DNA from 4 places in the Noviherbaspirillum sp. L7-7A genome. Region 1 is predicted to be linked to each of the others. Evidence: predicted binding sites of a transcription regulator. Region 1 holds the regulator's gene; each other region holds the start of a gene.
The links. Region 1 encodes sigma-54, which starts transcription at its own class of promoters, with help from an activator protein. Its sites were predicted from a motif close to TGGCANGNAANCTGCTTT; they were not measured.
Positions count from the first base shown of each region.

Region 2: the regulator sigma-54 is predicted to act here: its motif matches at 3,107-3,124, upstream of nirB (nitrite reductase large subunit NirB).
Region 3: the regulator sigma-54 is predicted to act here: its motif matches at 2,415-2,432, upstream of pepA (flocculation-associated PEP-CTERM protein PepA).
Region 4: the regulator sigma-54 is predicted to act here: its motif matches at 2,479-2,496, upstream of KTQ42_RS14390 (TorF family putative porin).

Region 1 covers NZ_JAHQRJ010000001.1:3,747,441-3,752,489, reverse strand. Annotated here, with positions in the region: gene KTQ42_RS17130 (KpsF/GutQ family sugar-phosphate isomerase) at 1-781, shown strand, start outside; gene KTQ42_RS17125 (HAD family hydrolase) at 781-1,317, shown strand; gene lptC (LPS export ABC transporter periplasmic protein LptC) at 1,314-1,910, shown strand; gene lptA (lipopolysaccharide transport periplasmic protein LptA) at 1,956-2,510, shown strand; gene lptB (LPS export ABC transporter ATP-binding protein) at 2,512-3,255, shown strand; gene KTQ42_RS17105 (RNA polymerase factor sigma-54) at 3,268-4,752, shown strand; gene raiA (ribosome-associated translation inhibitor RaiA) at 4,828-5,049, shown strand, end outside.
Region 2 covers NZ_JAHQRJ010000001.1:47,243-52,291, reverse strand. Annotated here, with positions in the region: gene KTQ42_RS00275 (nitrate reductase) at 1-224, opposite strand, end outside; gene nirD (nitrite reductase small subunit NirD) at 221-568, opposite strand; gene nirB (nitrite reductase large subunit NirB) at 604-3,042, opposite strand; gene KTQ42_RS00260 (nitrate/nitrite transporter) at 3,315-4,529, shown strand; gene KTQ42_RS00255 (bifunctional protein-serine/threonine kinase/phosphatase) at 4,641-5,049, shown strand, end outside.
Region 3 covers NZ_JAHQRJ010000001.1:2,725,146-2,730,194, reverse strand. Annotated here, with positions in the region: gene pncB (nicotinate phosphoribosyltransferase) at 1-217, shown strand, start outside; gene trmB (tRNA (guanosine(46)-N7)-methyltransferase TrmB) at 244-966, opposite strand; tRNA gene KTQ42_RS12445 (tRNA-Gly) at 1,239-1,312, opposite strand; gene pepA (flocculation-associated PEP-CTERM protein PepA) at 1,467-2,294, opposite strand; gene KTQ42_RS12435 (GNAT family N-acetyltransferase) at 3,357-4,235, shown strand; gene KTQ42_RS12430 (N-acetyltransferase) at 4,280-5,044, shown strand.
Region 4 covers NZ_JAHQRJ010000001.1:3,156,710-3,161,758, reverse strand. Annotated here, with positions in the region: gene KTQ42_RS14405 (YifB family Mg chelatase-like AAA ATPase) at 1-660, opposite strand, end outside; gene KTQ42_RS14400 (GGDEF domain-containing protein) at 872-2,017, shown strand; gene KTQ42_RS14395 (accessory factor UbiK family protein) at 2,073-2,327, opposite strand; gene KTQ42_RS14390 (TorF family putative porin) at 2,562-3,338, shown strand; gene glnK (P-II family nitrogen regulator) at 3,356-3,694, shown strand; gene amt (ammonium transporter) at 3,705-5,049, shown strand, end outside.

The sequences.
Region 1 (5,049 bases):
GCTGGCCTCGACCGGCACCCCTTCCCTGTTCGTCCATCCGGCCGAGGCGGCGCATGGCGACCTGGGCATGGTGACCGAGAACGATGCCTTCATCGCCATTTCCAATTCCGGCGAAACCGCCGAACTGCTGGCCATCGTGCCCATCATCAAGCGCATGGGCGCCAAGCTCGTCGCCATGACCGGCAATGACGCCTCCAGCCTGGCGTTGCTGTCGAACGTGCACCTGAACACGGCGGTGGCCAAGGAAGCCTGCCCGCTGAATCTCGCGCCTACGGCCAGCACCACAGCCACGCTGGCGCTCGGCGATGCGCTGGCCGTGGCGCTGCTCGATGCGCGCGGCTTCAGGGAAGAGGATTTTGCCCGCTCCCATCCCGGCGGCGCGCTCGGGCGGCGGCTGCTGACCCATGTGCGCGATGTCATGCGCAGCGGCGACGCCGTGCCCAGGGTAACGCCGGAGGTGTCGCTCAACGCGGCGCTGCTGGAAATCAGCCGCAAGGGCATGGCCATGACCGCCGTGGTCGATCCGCAGGGACGGCCGATCGGCGTGTTCACCGACGGCGACCTGCGTCGCCTGATCGAGCAGGTGCAGGACTTCAGCAAGATCGTGATTGCCGACGTGATGCATGCCGGCCCGCGCAGCATCGGGCCCGACCAGCTGGCGGTAGAGGCGGTTGAAATGATGGAGCAGCATCGCATCAACCAGTTGCTCGTCACCGACAGTGACGGCATCCTAGTCGGCGCCCTGCACATCCATGACTTGACCCGCGCAAAGGTGATCTGATGCAGCAGTCAATCGAGGAAAGCATGGCGCGGGCACGCCGCATCCGGCTGATGGTGTTCGATGTCGATGGCGTGCTGACCGACGGCAGCCTGCATTTCGGCGCAGACGGCGAAATGATCAAGACCTTCAACGTGCTCGATGGACACGGCATCAAGCTGCTGCAACAGTCGGGCGTCATCACCGCCATCATCAGCGCGCGCCAGTCGGCGCTGGTGGCGCGGCGTGCGGCCGATCTCGGCATCACCCATGTCCAGCAGGGCGTGCATGACAAGCTGTCGGGCTTTCAGGCGCTGCTGGCCGAATGCGGCGTCGCGGCTGAAGCGAGCGGCTTCATCGGCGACGACGTGATCGACCTGCCGGTGCTGACCCGCGTGGGCTTTGCCGCCAGCGTGCCGAACGGCCACCCCGAAGTGCGCTCGCGGGTGCACTACGTCACCAATGCCGGCGGCGGCCGCGGCGCCGTGCGCGAACTGTGCGACTTCATCCTGCGCGCGCAGGGCAACTACGAGGCGGCGCTGGCGCCGTATCTGAGATGAAGCAGGATCGCCGCCGCTTCAGCATGGCGCCCATGCTGCTGCTGGCCACGCTGCTGGCGCTGGGCAGTTTCTGGCTGCTGCAGATCACGCGCGCGCCGGACAACAGCGCCGGCCCGGCGGCGGCGCGCACCGAACCCGATTACTACGTCGACAATTTCAATTTCGTGCGGCTGTCTGCCACCGGCGAGGCGCAGTACAACATTTCCGGCAAGCGCATGGTGCACAATCCGGCCGACGACACGCATACGATCGATTTGCCCGTCATTAACAGCCTTGCCCGCGAGAGGCCGCCAATGACAGCGCGCTCGGAGCGGGCTATCGTCGAACCGGGCGGCGTCAAGATTCACATGTACGACAATGTCAAGCTGGATCGCCCGAAAACGCCGCAGGCGGAAAATTTCCATCTGGAGTCCGACTACCTGATGGTATTGCCCGACGAAGACATCATGCGCACCGACAAGCCGGTGCGCCTTACCCTGGGCGGCTCGACGCTCAACGGCGCCGGCATGGTAGCCAACAATGCCACCGGCGAACTCAGCCTGGCCAGCCGGGTGCAGGCAACCCTGCCGCCGCGCCAGACCGCCATCCGCTGAAAGCGCGACTGGAAAATCAACAACGCATTACCTTAGAGAAGAGTGATGAAACAACTCCACGCATGGTTCATTCTGCTGATAGGCATGGCCGCGGCAGGCAGCTCGCTGGCTGAAAAGGCCGACATGACCAAGCCCACCAACATCGAGGCCAACCAGATGGCCTACGACGACGTCAAGCAGATCAACACCTTTACCGGCAATGTCGTGCTCACGCGCGGCACCCTGATCCTGAAGGCCGACCGCATGGTCGTCACCCAGGACCCGGCCGGCTACCAGTACGCCACGGTCTACGCCAAGCGCGGCGAGAAGGCCACCTTCCGGCAGAAACGCGATGGCGGCCCCAATCTCTGGATAGAAGGCGAAGCCGCCGACCGCATCGAGTACGACACCAAGACCGAGGTCGCGAAGTTCTACGTCAGCGCCAGGATTCGCCTGCTGGAAGGCGCCAGTCCGACCGACGAGGTCGAAGGCGAATTCATTTCCTACGACAGCAAGCAGGAGTTCTACTCGGTCAACAACACGCCCAGCAGCAACAGCAAGGCCGGCGCCGGCCGCATCAAGGCCATCATCCAGCCACGCAACGACACCAGGGCGCCTTGAGATGGAAAACAGCATCCTCAACGTGCAGGGCCTGCAGAAGAGTTATGGCGCGCGCCAGGTGGTGCGCGACGTCTCCCTGCATGTCGAAAGCGGCCAGGTGGTGGGACTGCTCGGCCCGAATGGCGCCGGCAAGACCACGTCGTTCTACATGATCGTCGGCCTGGTGCCCTCCGACGCCGGCACCATCGACGTGGACGGCGTCGACATCTCGCGCCTGCCTATCCACCGCCGCGCTGTGCTGGGCCTGTCCTACCTGCCGCAGGAAGCCTCGGTATTTCGCAAGCTCACCGTCGAGGAAAACATCCGCGCGGTGCTGGAGCTGCAGCGCTACGAGGGCAAGCCGCTGTCGAAGGAGCAGATCGCGAACCGGCTCAATGCCCTGCTCTCCGAACTGCAGATCGAAAAGCTGCGTGACAACCAGGCGATGTCGCTGTCCGGCGGTGAACGCAGGCGTGTAGAAATCGCGCGCGCCCTGGCCACCAGCCCGCGCTTCATCCTTCTGGACGAGCCCTTTGCCGGCGTCGATCCGATCGCCGTCATCGAAATCCAGCGCATCGTGCGTTTCCTCAAGGAGCGCAATATCGGCGTGCTTATAACGGACCACAATGTCCGCGAGACGCTGGGCATTTGCGACCATGCCTACATCATCAATCAGGGCGTGGTGCTGGCCAGCGGCCGCCCGGACGACATCATTGCCGACGAGTCGGTGCGCCGCGTCTATCTCGGCGAGCACTTCCGGATGTAAGAAAAGGCACAAATGAAACAGACACTTCAACTCCGCGTATCCCAGCATCTTGCGCTGACGCCGCAACTGCAGCAGTCGATCCGGCTGCTGCAGCTCTCAACGCTGGAACTGCATCAGGAACTGGAACAGATCCTGTCGGAGAATCCGCTGCTTGAACGTCTGGATGATCCGCTTGACCATTCGATCAGGCTGCTGGCCGACGGCTCCGTCAGCAGCGCACCCACCTCCACGCCAAGCAGCGACGCACCCGCTTCCGATGCCGCCCCTTCCGCGGAAGGCGAAGGCGGCTTCGAGGCCGGCGAAGGCGGCGGCGAAAGCAGCGATAGCGGCGCCGATGCCGACTGGAGTTTCGACGACGTTGCGCGGACGTCCAAGGCGCCGGAAGACGACGACGCCCGTCCCCAGATGGAAGCGCATGAGCTGACCCTGCGCGAGCATCTGCTGGAACAGATGCGCGTGACCGTCCAGAATCCGCGCGACCGCGCACTGGTTGAACTGGTCATCGATGCGCTGGATGACAACGGTTATCTGACCGAGCCGCTGGAGGAGATCCACGCGCGACTGCCGGAGGAACTGGAAGTCGAGATCGAGGAGCTGTCGATGGCGCTGAAGCTCTTGCAAAGCTTCGACCCGCCCGGCGTCGGCGCGCGCGACGCGTCGGAATGCCTGGCGCTGCAGATCAGGCGCATGCCCCGCGTTCCCATGGTGACGCGCCGCACCGCGCTGCAGATCGTCGAGAAGCACTTGCAGCTGTTTGCCCAGCGCGACTTCAACAAGTTGAAAAAATCCCTGGACTGCGACGAGGAGGACCTGCGCGAGGCCCAGGTAGTGATCCGGCAATGCAATCCGCATCCTGGGGCCATGTTCGCCAGCGACGCATCCGACTATGTCGTGCCCGACGTGATCGTCAAGCGCGGCAAGAACGGCTGGCAGGTGACACTGAATCACGAGGTGATGCCGCGCCTGCGCGTCAATGCGCTGTATGCCAACATCCTCAAGCAGAGCAAGGGCGAAGGCTCGATGAGTTCACAGCTGCAGGAAGCGAAATGGCTGATCAAGAACATGCGCCAGCGTTTCGATACCATCCTGCGCGTGGCCCAGGCGATTGTGGACCGCCAGCGCAATTTTTTCTCTCATGGCGCCGTGGCAATGCGACCTCTTGTGTTACGAGAAATAGCTGATACACTGGGTTTACACGAAAGCACCATCTCGCGTGTGACAACACAGAAATACATGCTCACGCCGCATGGCATGTTCGAGTTGAAGTACTTCTTTGGCAGCCATGTTGCAACCGATGCAGGCGGCGAAGCCTCATCGACTGCAATCCGGGCGTTGATCAAACAACTCATAGGAGCCGAAGACCCGAAGAATCCATTTTCCGATAGTCGCATCGCAGAAATGCTGGCGGAACAGGGTATGGTCGTGGCACGCCGTACCGTCGCAAAATATCGGGAAGCCCTGAAGATCCCTCCAGTCAACCTGCGCAAGTCCTTGTAGTTTTTTGCAGCATGTAACTCGCTGACATGTTTCATCTTCAGTGAAACCTCTGCCGGCCTTTCACAGGAGCGTAGTATGAATCTCACCATCAGTGGACATCATCTCGAAGTGACTCCCGCAATTCGTGAATACGTGCAAGGCAAGCTTGAGCGGATCAAGCGCCATTTCGACCATGTCATTGATATAGCGGTCATCTTGGCCGTTGATAATCTCCCTGAGAAAGAAAGGCGCCAGCGCGCCGAGATCACCCTGAGGCTACGGGGCAAGGATGTGCATGTGGCCAGCATTGCGCAGGAC
Region 2 (5,049 bases), 3.7 Mb from region 1:
CGCGCCTGCTGCTGCAGCAGCGGATCGGCGCTCAGGTGCAGCGTGCTGCCCTTGGTGCACAGCTTGCCGAAGTTGGCGGGATGGTCCGGGTCGCCGCGCACGCCCAGCACCCGCTGGCCATCGCTTTGAACAATCACGCCGCAACCCACGCCGCAGTAGCAGCAGGTGGTCTTGGTTTCCTTCAGGCCGGCGGCGACGAATGGGGGATGGGAGAGTGCATTCATGCGGCTTCATCCACCGTCGCGTTCAGTTCCGCGACGTCCAGGTACACCTGGCCATCTTCCACCTTCACGCTGAACTTCTGGGTGCAGCCCTCGTCCGGCGCCACCGCGCAGCCGGAGCCCAGTTCGATGCTCCAGTTATGCAGCGGGCACGCAACCCGCTCGCCAAACACGATGCCCTGCGACAGCGGTCCGCCGCGATGCGGGCAGCGGTCCAGCAGGGCAAACACGGCATCCTCGCTGTTGCGGAAAATCGCCACGTCGGGCTGCGTTGCCCGCTTGACGACCCGTGCGCCAAGCACGGGAATGTCTGCGACGCTGCAGACGGCTTTCCATTGATTCGACATTGCTGCTTCCTTTGATGGCTACTTTGGTGTGAGGCTCACACCGTCAATGGCGTGAACTGGCGGGCATCGACCTGGGCGCGGTCGAACTCGTGCCACGGGTCGGGCAGGCCGTCGAGCGAGAACAGCAGCCGCTCGTACAGGGCGCGCCGGCCCTCGTGGTCTTCCAGCACCATCTTCTTCACATGGTCCAGCCCCACCCGCGCCAGGTAATGCACGGTGCGCTCCAGGTACCAGCCCTCCTCGCGGTAGAGCTGCAGGAAGGCGCCGGCATATTCGAGCACTTCCTCATGGGTCTTCAGCTTGACGAAGAAATGCGCAACCTCGGTCTTGATGCCGCCGTTGCCGCCGACATAGATCTCCCAGCCGGAATCGACGCCGATCACGCCGACGTCCTTGATGCCGGACTCGGCGCAATTGCGCGGGCAGCCCGACACCGCGATCTTGACCTTGTGCGGCGAATACATGCGCGCCAGCGCCTTCTCCATCTGCTGGCCGAGAAGCGTCGAGTTCTGGGTGCCGAAGCGGCACCACTCGGAGCCGACGCAGGTCTTGACCGTGCGCAGGCCCTTTGCATAGGCCAGGCCGGACGGCATGCCGAGGTCCTTCCACACCGCCGGCAGGTCTTCCTTCTTCACGCCCAGCAGGTCGATGCGCTGGCCGCCGGTGACCTTCACGGTGGGGATCGCATACTTGTCGACCACGTCGGCGATGCGGCGCAGGTCGGCCGCGCTGGTCTCGCCGCCCCACATGCGCGGAATCACCGAGTAGGTGCCGTCCTTCTGGATGTTGGCATGCGAGCGCTCGTTGATGAAGCGCGACTGCGGGTCGTCGATGGCTTCGTGCGGCCAGGTCGAGATCAGGTAGTAATTGATTGCGGGTCGGCAGCTGGCGCAGCCGTTGGGCGTGCGCCATTCCATGAAGCGCATTACGTCGGCCACGGTCAGCAGCTTGTTCTGGCGGATCGCGTCGCGCGCTTCCTGGTGGGTGTGGTCGGTGCAGCCGCACATCGGCTTGGCCTTGGTGGCAGCCGAGTAGTCGCCGCCGGCGGTAAACATGATGATCTGCTCCACCAGGCCGGTGCAGGAGCCGCAGGAGGCCGAGGCCTTGGTGTGCTTGCGCACGTCTTCCAATGTAAACAAGCCCTTTTCCTTGATGGCGCTGACGATGGCGCCCTTGCACACGCCATTGCAGCCGCAGACTTCGGCGCTGTCGGGCATGGCGGCTGCCATGGTAAAGCCTTCATGGCCGGTGTCGCCGGGGCGGCCGGTGTTGGCTTCCCCGAACATCAGGCTGTCGCGGATCTCGCCGATATCCTTGCCTTCGCGCAGCAGCCTGAAATACCAGCTGCCATCGACCGTATCGCCATACAGGCAGGCGCCGACCAGCTTGTCATCCTTGATCACCAGCTTCTTGTAGACGCCGCCAAGCGGGTCGGACAGCACGATTTCCTCGGTGCCCTCGCCGCCCATGAACTCGCCGGCCGAGAACAGGTCGATGCCGGTGACCTTGAGCTTGGTGGACGTGACCGAGCCCTGGTAGCGGCCGATGCCGAAGCTGGCCAGGTGATTGGCCGCGACCTTGGCCATCTCGAACAGCGGCGCCACCAGGCCATAGGCGGTGCCGCGATGGTTGACGCATTCGCCCACCGCGTAGATGCGCGGGTCGTAGGTCTGCATGGTGTCGTTGACCACGATGCCGCGGTTGCAGTGAATGCCGCTGGCTTCGGCCAGCGCGGTGTTGGGACGGATGCCCACGGCCATTACCACCAGCTGCGCCGGCACTTCCAGGCCGTCCGTGAAGCGGATCGCCTGCACATGCCCGTTGTCGTCGCCCACCAGTTCCTGGGTGTTCTTTGCCAGCAGGAACTTCAGGCCGCGGTCTTCCAGCGACTTCTGCAGCATCTTGCCGGCGACCGGATCGAGCTGGCGTTCCATCAGCCAGCCGGGCAGGTGCACCACCGTCACATCCATGCCGCGCAGCTTCAGGCCATTCGCCGCTTCCAGGCCCAGCAGGCCGCCGCCGATCACCACCGCATGGCTATGCTTCTCGGCCGCCGCGATCATTGCATTGGTGTCGTGGATGTCGCGATAGGAAATCACACCTGCCAGGTCGCGCCCCGGCACCGGCAGCATGAAAGGCGTGGAGCCGGTGGCCAGCAGCAGCCGGTCGTATTCGGCCACCGTGCCATCCTCGGCCACCACCATGCGGCGGGCGCGGTCTATCCTGGTGATCTTCTTGCCAAGATGCAGGGTGATGTTGTTCTGCGCATACCAGTCGACATCGTTGAGCATGATGTCCTGTATGGTCTGCTCGCCGGCCAGCACCGGCGAGAGCAGGATGCGGTTGTAGTTGGCATAAGGCTCGGCGCCGAATACCGTGATGTCGTAGATGTCTGGCGCGATCTTGAGCAGTTCTTCCAGAGTGCGCACGCCTGCCATGCCATTGCCGACCATGACCAATTTCAGCTTCTTCATTAAAGCCCTTTCCTGTCCATGGCTTCTCCATTAAAGCCATTTCAGCATCTGATGGCGCTTGCAGGATGCAAGACCAGTGCCAGCCAGGCAGGCGCCACAATTCACCGCAATAGCCCATAAACCGCACCGCAGGCGTGCACAGGCCTGAGTTTGATGGTGCATCGCACACCGAGGCGGCACCGGCGTTTCATAGACAAAAGCGGATGCACGAAAATCGACTGGCATATCCCTTGCATGGTGCAGCCCGCCTTTTAACGCCGATTGGACGCATCATGCAAAAAACCTCATTCTGGAAAGCCGGGCATACCCCAACCCTGCTGGCCGCCTTCTTCTACTTCGATCTCAGCTTCATGGTGTGGGTAATCCTCGGCCCGCTGGCCGTGCAGATATCGAAGGATCTCGGCCTGACCGCGGCGCAAAAGGGCCTGATGGTTGCCACGCCGCTGCTGGCAGGCGCTTTGCTGCGCATCGTGATGGGCGTGCTGGTCGACCATCTGAAACCCAAGAAGGCCGGACTGATCGGCCAGCTGGTGGTGCTGGCCGGCCTGACCTGGGCCTGGCTGGGCAAGCTCGACAGCTACCACAGCATGCTGACCCTGGGCATCCTGCTCGGCATGGCCGGCGCCGCCTTCGCGGTGGCGCTGCCGCTGGCGTCGCGCTGGTATCCGCCCGAGCACCAGGGCACGGCGCTGGGCATTGCCGGCGCCGGCAATTCAGGCACCGCTTTCGCCGCCCTGTTCGCGCCGGCGCTGGCCATGGCCTTCGGCTGGCAGAATGTGTTCGGCCTGTGCCTGATCCCATTGGGCGTGGCGCTGGCGGTCTACCTGATCTTTGCCAAGGATGCGCCGTCTGCACCGCCGCCGAAGTCGCTGGTGGAATACCTGCATGTGCTGAAGGACAAGGACGCCTGGTGGTTCATGTTCTTCTACGGCGTCACCTTCGGCGGCTTTTCCGGGCTGGCCTCGTCGCTGGCCATCTACTTCAACGGCCAGTACGGCCTGTCGCCGGTGACGGCCGGCTACTTCACCGCCGCCTGCGTCTTCGCCGGCTCGCTGGTGCGGCCCCTGGGCGGACGCATGGCCGACCGCATCGGCGGCATCAAGACCCTGTCCATCATGTACCTGCTGGCCGCGCTGTTCCTGTTCATCGCCAGCTTCGGCCTGCCCTCGGCGGCGATGGCCGTGGTGGTGTTCGTGCTGGCGATGCTGGCGCTGGGCACCGGCAACGGCGCGGTGTTCCAATTGGTGCCGCAGCGCTTTCGCAAGGAGATCGGCGTGATGACGGGACTGGTCGGCATGGCCGGCGGCGTCGGCGGCTTCTATCTTGCCTCCAGCCTGGGCTTTTCCAAGCAGATGACCGGCAGCTATCAGCTGGGCCTGACCATCTTCGCCTCGCTGGCCCTGCTGGCGCTGGTCGGCCTGTCGGTGGTGAAGGGCCGCTGGCGCACCACCTGGGGCAGCGCGGCGATGACGACGGCCAAGATCTGAGCCTTTAAACAAGCTTGCTGCATGCGCGGCCGGTGGCAGCAGGATGCTGCCCCGGCCGTTTTTCCTTCATACTGCGATTCGCTTTCCGCCCGCCACCCAGCACCAAGCCACATGCCTCTCACCGTCACCGCAGCCCACAGCACCCATCCCGGCCCGCGCGCCAGCAATGAAGACTTTGTCGGCATGGTCACGCCGGACGAGCCCGAGCGCAGCACCAAGGGCCTGATCGCGGCGATCGCCGATGGCGTGTCGGGCAACGATGGCGGCCGCGAGGCGTCCGAATTCACGGTGCGCAACCTGCTGTCGGACTACTACGCCACGCCCGACACCTGGCCGGTGACCCAGTGCCTGCAGAAGGTCATCACCGCGGTCAACAGCTGGGTGCAGAGCCAGGGCACGAAACGGCCTGAACTGGCCGGCATGGCTACCACCCTCACGGCACTGGTCCTGCGCGGCAATTTCTATTACTTCTCGCATGTCGGCGACACCCGGCTCTACCTGCTGCGCGCCGGCAAGCTGG
Region 3 (5,049 bases), 1.0 Mb from region 1:
GTACCGCCATTTCGCCGGACGCACCCAGACCGGCTTTGGCATCGGCACCAACCTGACCAACGATCTCGGCATCCAGCCGCTGAACATCGTGATGAAGCTCACGTCGTGCAATGGCCAGCCGGTGGCCAAGCTGTCGGACTCGCCAGGCAAGGGCACGATGTGCACCGACGAGACCTTCCTGGCCTATCTGCGCCAGGTATTCCACCATCCTGGCTGAGGCTGAAACTTCCGGCGCGCAGGCTCCTATCCGCGCTTGACGAATACCAGATCCCAGACGCCGTGGCCCAGCTTCAGGCCGCGGTTCTCGAACTTGGTCACGGGCCGGTAGTCCGGCCGCGGCGCAAAGCCTGGCGCCGTGTTCTGCAGCAAGGGCTCGGCGCCCAGCACCTCCAGCATCTGCTGCGCATAGTCTTCCCAGTCGGTGGCGCAATGCAGGTAGGCGCCCGGCGCCAGCCGGGATGCCAGCAGCGCGACGAAGTCCGGCTGCACCAGGCGGCGCTTGTTATGGCGCGCCTTGTGCCAGGGGTCGGGGAAGAAGACATGCACGCCGGCCAGCGACTGCGGCGCCAGCATGTGATTCACCACTTCGACGGCGTCATGCTGGATCAGGCGCAAATTCTCCAGTTGCTCCTCGCCGATCAGCTTGAGCAGGCTGCCCACGCCCGGCGTATGGACCTCGACGCCCAGAAAATTCTTGTCCGGCATGCCGGCGGCGATCGTCGCCGTGGTGCCGCCCATGCCGAAACCGATTTCCAGCACGGTGGGCGCAGCCCGGCCGAAGGCGGCATCGAGATCCAGCGGCGTTTTCTGATAAGGCAGGCAGAAGCGCGGCCCCAGGGTATCGAGCGCGCGCGCCTGCGCCGGGGAAAGGCGGCCGGCGCGGGTCACGAAGCTTCGGATGCGGCGCTCGGTCGGGTCGTAGAACAGGGGTTTGCCGGCTTCGTTGGCAGGGAGGTGATCGGACATGCGGGAGTCGTATGGGTAAGGGAAAGTGCGCCGGACAATGGCACATCGGGGACGAGGACAGTGGAGCAGGTTGCCCAGGAGGGCAGCTGATGCGCTGGCTTGTACAAGCGCCTGCGGGCCGGCGCGATTATGTCACAGGACCAAAGCGCGGAAAAGGATTGCCGGCAAGGCAGCTTCTGTTCACCCTGATAACGCTGTCCTGATCTGGCCCCGGCTCGCCGGCCTGCGTGGCCGGGATATTGCCGCCGGAGCGGCGAGGAATGCCAGGCAACTGGAGCGGGTGAAGGGGATCGAACCCTCGTCTAGAGCTTGGGAAGCTTTCGTTCTACCATTGAACTACACCCGCGGGAACGTGCATTTTACGCAATTTCCGAAACGGCAGGCAAACCGGCTTGCCATCAACGTCTTCTCCAAAAAAAAATCCATGACTGTTGCCAGTCATGGATTCCTGTTACCGGCTTGCCACCGCGCTGCGCTGGCAAGTGTCCTTCTGTTGCTTCTTAAGCCTTCTTGCTGCGACGACGGCTCAGACCCAGGCCCATCAGGCCCAGACCGATCAGAGCAACGCTTGCTGGCTCAGGCACGGCGTTGTTGAACACCACGTCCAGGGAACCGTTGATCGTCTGGGTGCCGGCTGGTGTGAAGTTGTTCAGCTGGCCGGACTGGAACGACACGTTGTAGAACGGGTTCGGCGAGGTGAAGTACTGGCTGCCGGAAGCGGTCAGCGCGAAGGTCGACGTCGCGCCGAAGCTGCCGCAGTTGATGCCAGTGCCGCATGTCGGCAGGTTCGGGTCCAGCGTACCCTGGCCGGTCGTCGGGGTGCCGTTGGCGATCAGGATATCGTCGCCGGAGGCGCCCGTGGTCCATGCCACCGAGCCAGATCCCGGTGCACCGAAGGTGGTGTTCGAGTTCGGATCGAGGAACAGGCGCAGGCTGCTGCCGGCGCTAGGCGCAAAGTTGAACGTGGTCACGCCGCCGGACTGGGTGAAAGTGCCGGTAGCCTGGTACAGCGCATACATGCCGTACTGGGCAGCGGTACCGCCGGTGGGGCTGAGATTCGATGCAACCGGCGTGGTGCCGTTGTTGGCGACGAACTGGCCGGCGTTCCACAGCAGCGAAGCCTGGAAGGTGTTGCCGGAGAAGGTGATTACTTCGGTGTAGTTGCCGGTGATCTTGTCTGCGGTAATGCCGGTCAAGGTGCCTCCGGCGATCGTTTCATTCACGACGAAATCAGGGAAGTTTGTTTGCGCCATTGCGCCGGAACTGAAAACGCCCAGAGCTGCGGTGACTGCAGCTGCTACCAGAGTCTTGCTAACCATTTTTTTCATTTTGTTTCTCCGAGAGTGTTAAATGTAATCAACTTTCCGAGCCTCCCCTGCATTGGATTAGCCCCTAAAGTCGTGGTGTTTTCGTTTTATATTTTTAACTTATTGTCCGACTTTCAACACATAGCATTTAGTGTGCCAACTAAATATAATCCTTTATTTTCAAAGAGTTAATAAGTTATTTTCCTAAATGAAATTGAGCTGTGTAAAAATAATCGACAAAGTTCAAACAATTAATATTTCCAAGAATAATCGTTTCTTGTAAGAATTACAAAATTAAATGGTTTCTTTTGGTAAAAGCTTTCTTTAATGAAATAGTTGATAAATTTCATTAAATTTCGCGTGAAACTTAATTATTGTTTAAGCGCAAAGAAATCAACTTGGGAATTGATTATTCTCAACGCCCGAATTCGTCCGGCACTGGATTAATAATTGCTGTACCAGAGGGGCTTGAAACTAAAAGGTTGTATCTACGGGAGAGGGGTCTGGCCGAGCCAGGGAAGCGGTGGGGAGAGGAAAACCGGTTAGGCAACAAGTACGAAAAAAATAACCGACATCTTATAAGGACTAGTGCCGCGATTGTCTTGCACAGGCGTCTGCCGACGGCCTGATCCGGCATAGTAAATAGTTCTGACTTGCACGTTTGGCAAACGCCAGACAGTCTGGCTTTTCGACTTGCCTCATTATGGAGGCATGGTTTTCTTAAATGTTCTTCTGCATAAGTAGCGATTTCGGCAAGTCTTGTTGACTACGGTTTAACAAAATCAGCCTGAAACGACATTGTAAATCTGTCAGCTATGCGGACTTGACGTGCATTTCATCTTGTCGCGCATACCAGCCTATGCATGCCGAAATCACCTTTTTACCCGTGTTTGATGTCATTTAAATAGTTTATTCAGGGAAAAACATGCCGTTCGTCGCCTAATTTTGCACTTCGCGAACCTATTGGCGGCACCCCCTTCTAATCTCGCGTGTTGCATTTAGTCAAAACCTTGTTCGCAGGGTAATTTTTTAATTCAGCAACTATTTTCTATCGAGTAATATTTGTGACGAGGAGCCTGTACAGTGTTTGACTATCAAGAAAGCAAGACCTATCTGGAGCACGAGCTGAATGGCCAGGATGCACAGCCCGAAGTAACGATCAGGCAAGTACGCGCCGAACAGCCCGACGAGACAGATGCTCATGAACTTGATGTTGACGAAAGAACATTCCAGATCCGTCTTGCCAACACCGAAACGGTGCGTAGTCATGCCAGCTCCCTGATACACAGGATGTATGCATCGCGTGGCTATACAGTAAACAATCCCCTGCAGGAAAATCCTCACCGCGTCACCATGACGATCTCCGAAGAGGACAAGGTCATCGGCACGATCACCCTCGGTATCGACTCCCCCTCCGGCCTGCTGGCGGATGAAATCTTCAAGGACGAGGTCGATGCCTACCGCGCGCGTGGCCGCAAGGTATGTGAATTAACGAAGCTTGCGTTTGATCCTACGACACGTTCCAAAACTGCTTTAGCATCGCTATTCCATATTATTTTCATTTACTTGCGGCGCGTGCAAAAATGCACCGACATCTTCATTGAAGTCAATCCGCGGCATCGTCGTTTCTACGAGCGCATGCTGGGCTTCAAGAAGCATGGCCCCAAGAAGATGAATCCACGGGTCAATGCGCCCGCTTACCTGCTGTGCGTTGAAACCGATTATGTCGAGGAGCAGATCCAGAAGATGGGTGGCACCAGCAGCCATGACAATGCTGAAAAATCGTTGTACCCCTACTTCTTCTGCCCGATCAGCGAGAAGCAGAACAAGGCAGCAATTGAAAGGCAACTGGCAGTGCTGCATACTGACCAGGGCAATGCCAACGCAGTCAATGCGCTGGCGGCAATTTATCAGGCAAGCAGAGGCGCCACTTCGGTGGAAAGTTTGACACTATCGCATTAGGGAAACATGGAACTCCGGCGATCATCTAATAGATTCCCCATCTGATGTCCGGCAAGATCGGACCGAACAAATCGCTGGATGCTCCCGACGGCAATGGACTGATCGGCGATGTGCATGCCCTTGGCCTGGACAGTACCGCGATTCCCGATGATGCCGACGACCTCGTCATCGAGCAGAAGAACTTCCGCATCCGCCTGGCCGACACCGAGAGCGGCCGCAACTCAGCCTCGATGCTGATCAACAAGATGTATGCGTGGCGCGGCTATGGCAGCGCGCATCAGGTCAAGGCCAGCCCGTCCCGCATCACGCTGACCGCTTCCGACAAGGAAAAGGTCATCGGCACGGTGACCCTTGGCATCGATTCCGAGGAAGGCCTGCTGGCCGACGAGATCTTCAAGCCCGAGATCGACAAGCGACGCAACGCGGGCGGCAAGGTGTGCGAGCTGACCAAGCTGGCGTTCGATCCGGATATCCGCTCCAAATTCGCGCTGGCCTCGCTGTTCCACATCGTCTTCATCTACGGCCGGCGCATGCATAACTGCACCGACGTCTTCATCGAAGTCAATCCGCGCCACCGCCGCTTCTACGAAACCATGCTGGGCTTCAGGCGGCAATGCGAGATCCGCACCAATCCGCGCGTGAATGCGCCGGCGGTGCTGCTGTGGGTGGACATCGGCTATGTGGAGGAGCAGATCCACAAGTACGGCGGCACCAGCGACAACCCCGACACCACCCGCTCGCTCTACCCCTATTTCTTCTCGCCCCGCGAAGAGGCCGGCATCCACGGCCGCCTGGTGTCGCTGGGCTGAACGTT
Region 4 (5,049 bases), 590 kb from region 1:
CAGGATGCTATGACCGCCGGCCGCGGCGATTTCCAGCGCACGGCGGGCATGCGCCTGCCCTTTCACGTCGGACAGGTCGGGATAGGGATGCGGCTGCTGCGACAGGCAGGCCTGATGCCGCTGCAGCCGCAGCGCCGGATCAACCGTGGCGAAATGGGCGCAGACCTGCAGCAGGGAGTCGGCCGGCAGTACGGTGGCGTCGGTTACCAGCGCGGCTTCGTCGGCATTGGCGCGCGGCAGGATGAAGGCGCGCCGGGTGCTGCCGGCCCGCTGCATGGCAAATGTCATGGCCAGGGCGCCCCGGATCGGCCGCAACTGGCCGGACAGCGAGAGTTCGCCAGCATATTCATAGTCGTCCAGGCGGTCGGCCGGCATCTGGCCGGATGCCGCCAGGATGCCCAGCGCGATCGGCAGGTCGAAGCGGCCGGATTCCTTGGGCAGGTCGGCCGGCGCCAGGTTGACTGTGATGCGGCGCGCCGGAAACTCGAAACAGGCATTCTGCAGCGCGGCCCGTACCCGGTCGCGCGACTCCTTGACCTCGGTGTCCGGCAGGCCGACGATGGTAAAGGCCGGCAGGCCATTGGCCAGATGCACTTCCACCGTCACTTCCGGCGCGGCCATGCCTGTCAACGAACGACTTTTCAACACTGCCAATGTCATGCTCGCTCCGTAGTGGGGGCAAACCGGATCGTGGGCGTCGTCGACGCAGGGATGCAGATCGAGAGCGCACGATACGCAAGGCGGCCGGTAACTTCAACCGGGCGGCGCTAACAAAGGAGGCAGGTCTTGTCAGCGGGACGGAACGGTCGATCGGCTATGATGTACCGACCCCTTTTCCGCCCTGAAGAATTTCCTGGAGTTAACTCTTTCGATGCAGATGGACCCGATTACTGCCGCCACGGCGACCATGGCGGTGCAACTGGCTGTGGCCATCATCATGGCCGGCACGTTCTACGCATCACCGGCGGAACGCTGCACCCGCTACTGGGCGCTCTCCGGCCTGCTGTCAGCCGCAGGCGTGCTGATCGTCATCATCAATGCCGGTGCCCCGAAGATCGGCTTGTCCGTCATCGGCAACACCGCAATCATTGCCGGGATGGTCACGCAATGGTGGGGCGTGCGCGCGTTCTACCGCCGTCGCCGCAGCATTCTGGGCTGGATCATTCTGGCCGGATTCGCCGCGCTGTTTGCGCTGTCGATGCTGCTGGATCAACCGCTGCGCAACCGCGCGCTGCTGTCCTCGCTCGCCATGGCGCTGCTGGCCTTGCTGAACCTGCTGGAACTGTGGAAGCGGCGTTCACCGGTTCCGTCGTTCGCCGGCATGCTGGCCTTTGTCGCCGCGCTGGTGTCCCTGGCCACCTTCAGCACGCGCGCCATCGGCATCTACCGCGACCATCCGCATTTTCTGCCCGATACGGCAGCCGGGGTCGGCGTCGTCGTGGTTTACATGATCCCGATGGTCAGCACGCTGCTGTTCGCCATGGCCCTCTTGCTGCTTTACTTCGAGCGCATGGTGGCCGAGAAGCACCAGATGGCCACGCATGACGAGCTGACCAGCCTTTACAACCGACGCGCCATCGTGGCGGCCGGCAAGCGCGAGATCGACGTGGCGCAGCGGCTGGGCCGGCCGCTGGCAGTGGCCTATATCGACATCGACCATTTCAAGAAGATCAATGACCAGCTGGGCCATGATGCGGGCGACCATGTGATCACCGACATCGGCCATATCCTGAAGGACACCTGCCGCAACATCGATATCGTCGGACGCTATGGCGGCGAGGAGTTCTGCATTATCTTTCCCGGCATGGACCGGGAAGGCGTCACCATGCTGGCGGAGCGCCTGCTGGGCGAAGTCAGGCGCTACCGCTTCCGCGACAATCTTCCGGTGACGGTCAGCATGGGCTTTGCCGTGCTGCAGCCCCAGGAAACCGAGCGCAACTGGACGGCGCTGATGCAGCGGGCGGACAGCCTGCTGTATCAGGCAAAGTCCGCCGGCCGGAACCGGTATTGCATCTGACCGGGCACGGCAGCCGCCGGCCCAGCCTGCATCGTGAGGTCCGTGGCCAAGGCGCTCAGGCGCCGCCCTGCTTGTCCCTCAGCAGGGCTTCCAGCTCGGCCAGGCGCGCTTCCAGCGCATCCACCTTGGCCCGGGTCTTGGCCAGTACCTGCATCTGCACGTCAAATTCCTCCCGGGTCACCAGATCGAGGCGGGAGAAACCCTGGCTCAGCATGGCCTTGACATTCTTTTCCAAATCTTTCGCGGGCGAATTATCGATGACTTGGCCGATCTTGCTTTGCAAGTCGTTGAAAAAATTGGATCTGTTCATGATTTTCCTTGATGAATAGGTGGGGCGCTCTTATTTGGTGCGCACTTTCCCGGTGCGCTTCAATCTGGTGCGTTCGGAAGTCGATTGTTTTGAATCATACAGGACCATCAAGTGGGCAATTACATAGCGGAATCGCCCATGTCAGGCTTGCTGGCACGCCTCATGCTAATGCGTATGCAGAGTACCTGAACAAAACAAAAGAATGTAACGCTCCAATAACTTTAAGGGAATTTCATGAAAAAGCTGATTCTGTCTGCCGCAGTGCTGAGTGCCCTGTCCATGTCCGTTCATGCGCAAACCGCTGCGCCAACGCCCGAGCATACCTTCACCGGCAATGTGACGGTGGCCTCGGACTACCGCTTCCGCGGCATTTCGCAGACGTTCAAGCAGCCGGCAGTGCAGGGCGGCTTCGATTATGCCCATAGCAGCGGATTCTATCTGGGCAACTGGAACTCCAACGTCAGCGGCAACCAGTACAACAATGGCGCCGGCCTGGAAATGGATTTCTACGGCGGCTACAAGTTCGAGGTGATGCCTGACTTCACCGCCGACATCGGCCTGCTCTACTACTATTACCCGGCTGCCAAGGTGGGCAACACGGGCGAGAAATACAACAACGGCGAAGTCTACTTCGCCGGCGCCTACAAGTGGTTCTCGGCCAAGTACAGCTATGGCCTGACCGACTTCTTCGGCCTCAACAACAACACCGCCGCCATCCCGCGCGGCAATTCCAAGGGTTCGGGTTACCTGGACCTGAACGCGACCTTCGAGGTTGCGGAAAAGACCACGCTGACGCTGCACGCAGGCCGCCAGTGGGTGCGTCATTACGGCGACTTCAACTACAACGACTACAAGATCGGCGTGGCGCGTGACTTCGGCTTTGCTACCGTCGGCCTGGCCGTCGTGGGCACCGACGCCGACAAGGATCTCTACACCGTTGCCGACGGCAATGGACGCACCAAGCGGGTAGGCAACACCGGCGCGGTGCTGTCGATCTCGAAAACCTTCTGACACCCCGGGAGCTTCCCATGAAACTCATCACCGCCATCATCAAACCCTTCAAGCTTGACGAAGTGCGTGAAGCCCTGTCCGCCATCGGCGTGCAGGGAATCACGGTCACGGAGGTCAAGGGATTCGGACGGCAGAAAGGCCATACCGAGCTGTATCGCGGCGCCGAGTATGTGGTCGATTTCCTGCCCAAGACCAAGATCGAGGCCGCGGTGGACGATGACATCGTCGAGCAGGCCATTGAAGCAATCGAGACCGCCGCCCGCACCGGCAAGATCGGCGATGGCAAGATTTTCGTCTACGACCTCCAGCAGGTGGTGCGTATCCGTACGGGTGAAACCGGCAAAGAAGCGCTGTAAGGATGACAACATGAAAAAACCATTTGCAAAACTGCTCGCCGCTGGCATGTTGATGTGCGCCATCGGTTTTGGTCACTCGGCGTTTGCCGCCGATGACGCCGCCAAGGCACCGGCTACCGTGGTGGCCCAGGCCGCCGCTGAACCGGCAGCCGCGGCGCCGGCCGCTCCCGCGGCTGCGCCCGCCGCAGCGGCTCCTGCCACAGCCGCAGCGCCAGCCGCTGCAGCACCCACGCCCAACAAGGGCGATGTCGCCTGGATGACGGTTGCCACCATTCTGGTAGCGATGATGTCCATCCCCGGCCTGGCACTGTTCTACGGCGGCCTGGTCCGCTCCAAGAACATGCTGTCGGTGCTGATGCAGGTCTTCACGGTGTTCTCTCTGGTGATGGTGCTGTGGGCAATCTACGGCTATTCGCTGGCGTTCACCCAGGGAGGCAGCTTCATCGGCTCGTTCGACAGGCTGTTCCTGAAGGGCATGACAGTTGAAACCGTGACCGGCACCTTCAGCAAGGGTGTGGTCCTGCCGGAATTCACTTTCGTGACCTTCCAGGCCACCTTCGCCGCCATCACCTGCGGCCTGATCATCGGCGCCTTCGCCGAGCGGGTGCGCTTCTCCGCGGTGCTGCTGTTTACCGTGCTGTGGTTCACCTTCTCCTACCTGCCGATCGCCCACATGGTTTGGTTCTGGCCCGGTCCGGATGCCTATACCGACGCCGCCGCCGCTGAAGCCGCCACCGCTGCCTCGGGCTGGCTGTTCCAGAAGGGCGCGCTCGACTTCGCCGGCGGTACCGTGGTGCACATCAATGCCGCCATCGCCGGCCTGGTGGGTGCCTTCGTGATCGGCAAGCGCATCGGCTACGGCCGTGAAGCCATGGCGCCGCACTCGCTGACCATGACCATGATCGGCGCATCGCTGCTGTGGGTGGGCTGGTTCGGCTTCAATGCCGGCTCCGGCCTGGAAGCCAACGGCCTGGCCGCCATGGCAACCCTGAACACCATGCTGGCAACCGCAGCCGCCGTCGTTACCTGGACCATGGGCGAGTGGATGGCCAAGGGCAAGCCCTCGATGCTGGGCGCCGCGTCCGGCGCCGTGGCCGGCCTGGTTGCCATCACCCCGGCGGCCGGCTTCGTCGGCCCGATGGGTTCGCTGGTGATCGGCCTCCTGGCTGGCATCATCTGCCTGTGGGGCGTCAATGGCTTGAAGCGCATGCTTGGCGCCGACGACTCGCTGGACGTGTTCGGCGTGCATGGCGTGGGCGGCATCCTGGGCGCCCTGCTGACCGGCGTATTCGCATCGCCCTCGCTGGGCGGCAGCGGCATCTATGACTATGTCGCCAACGCGGTGTCGCCTGAGT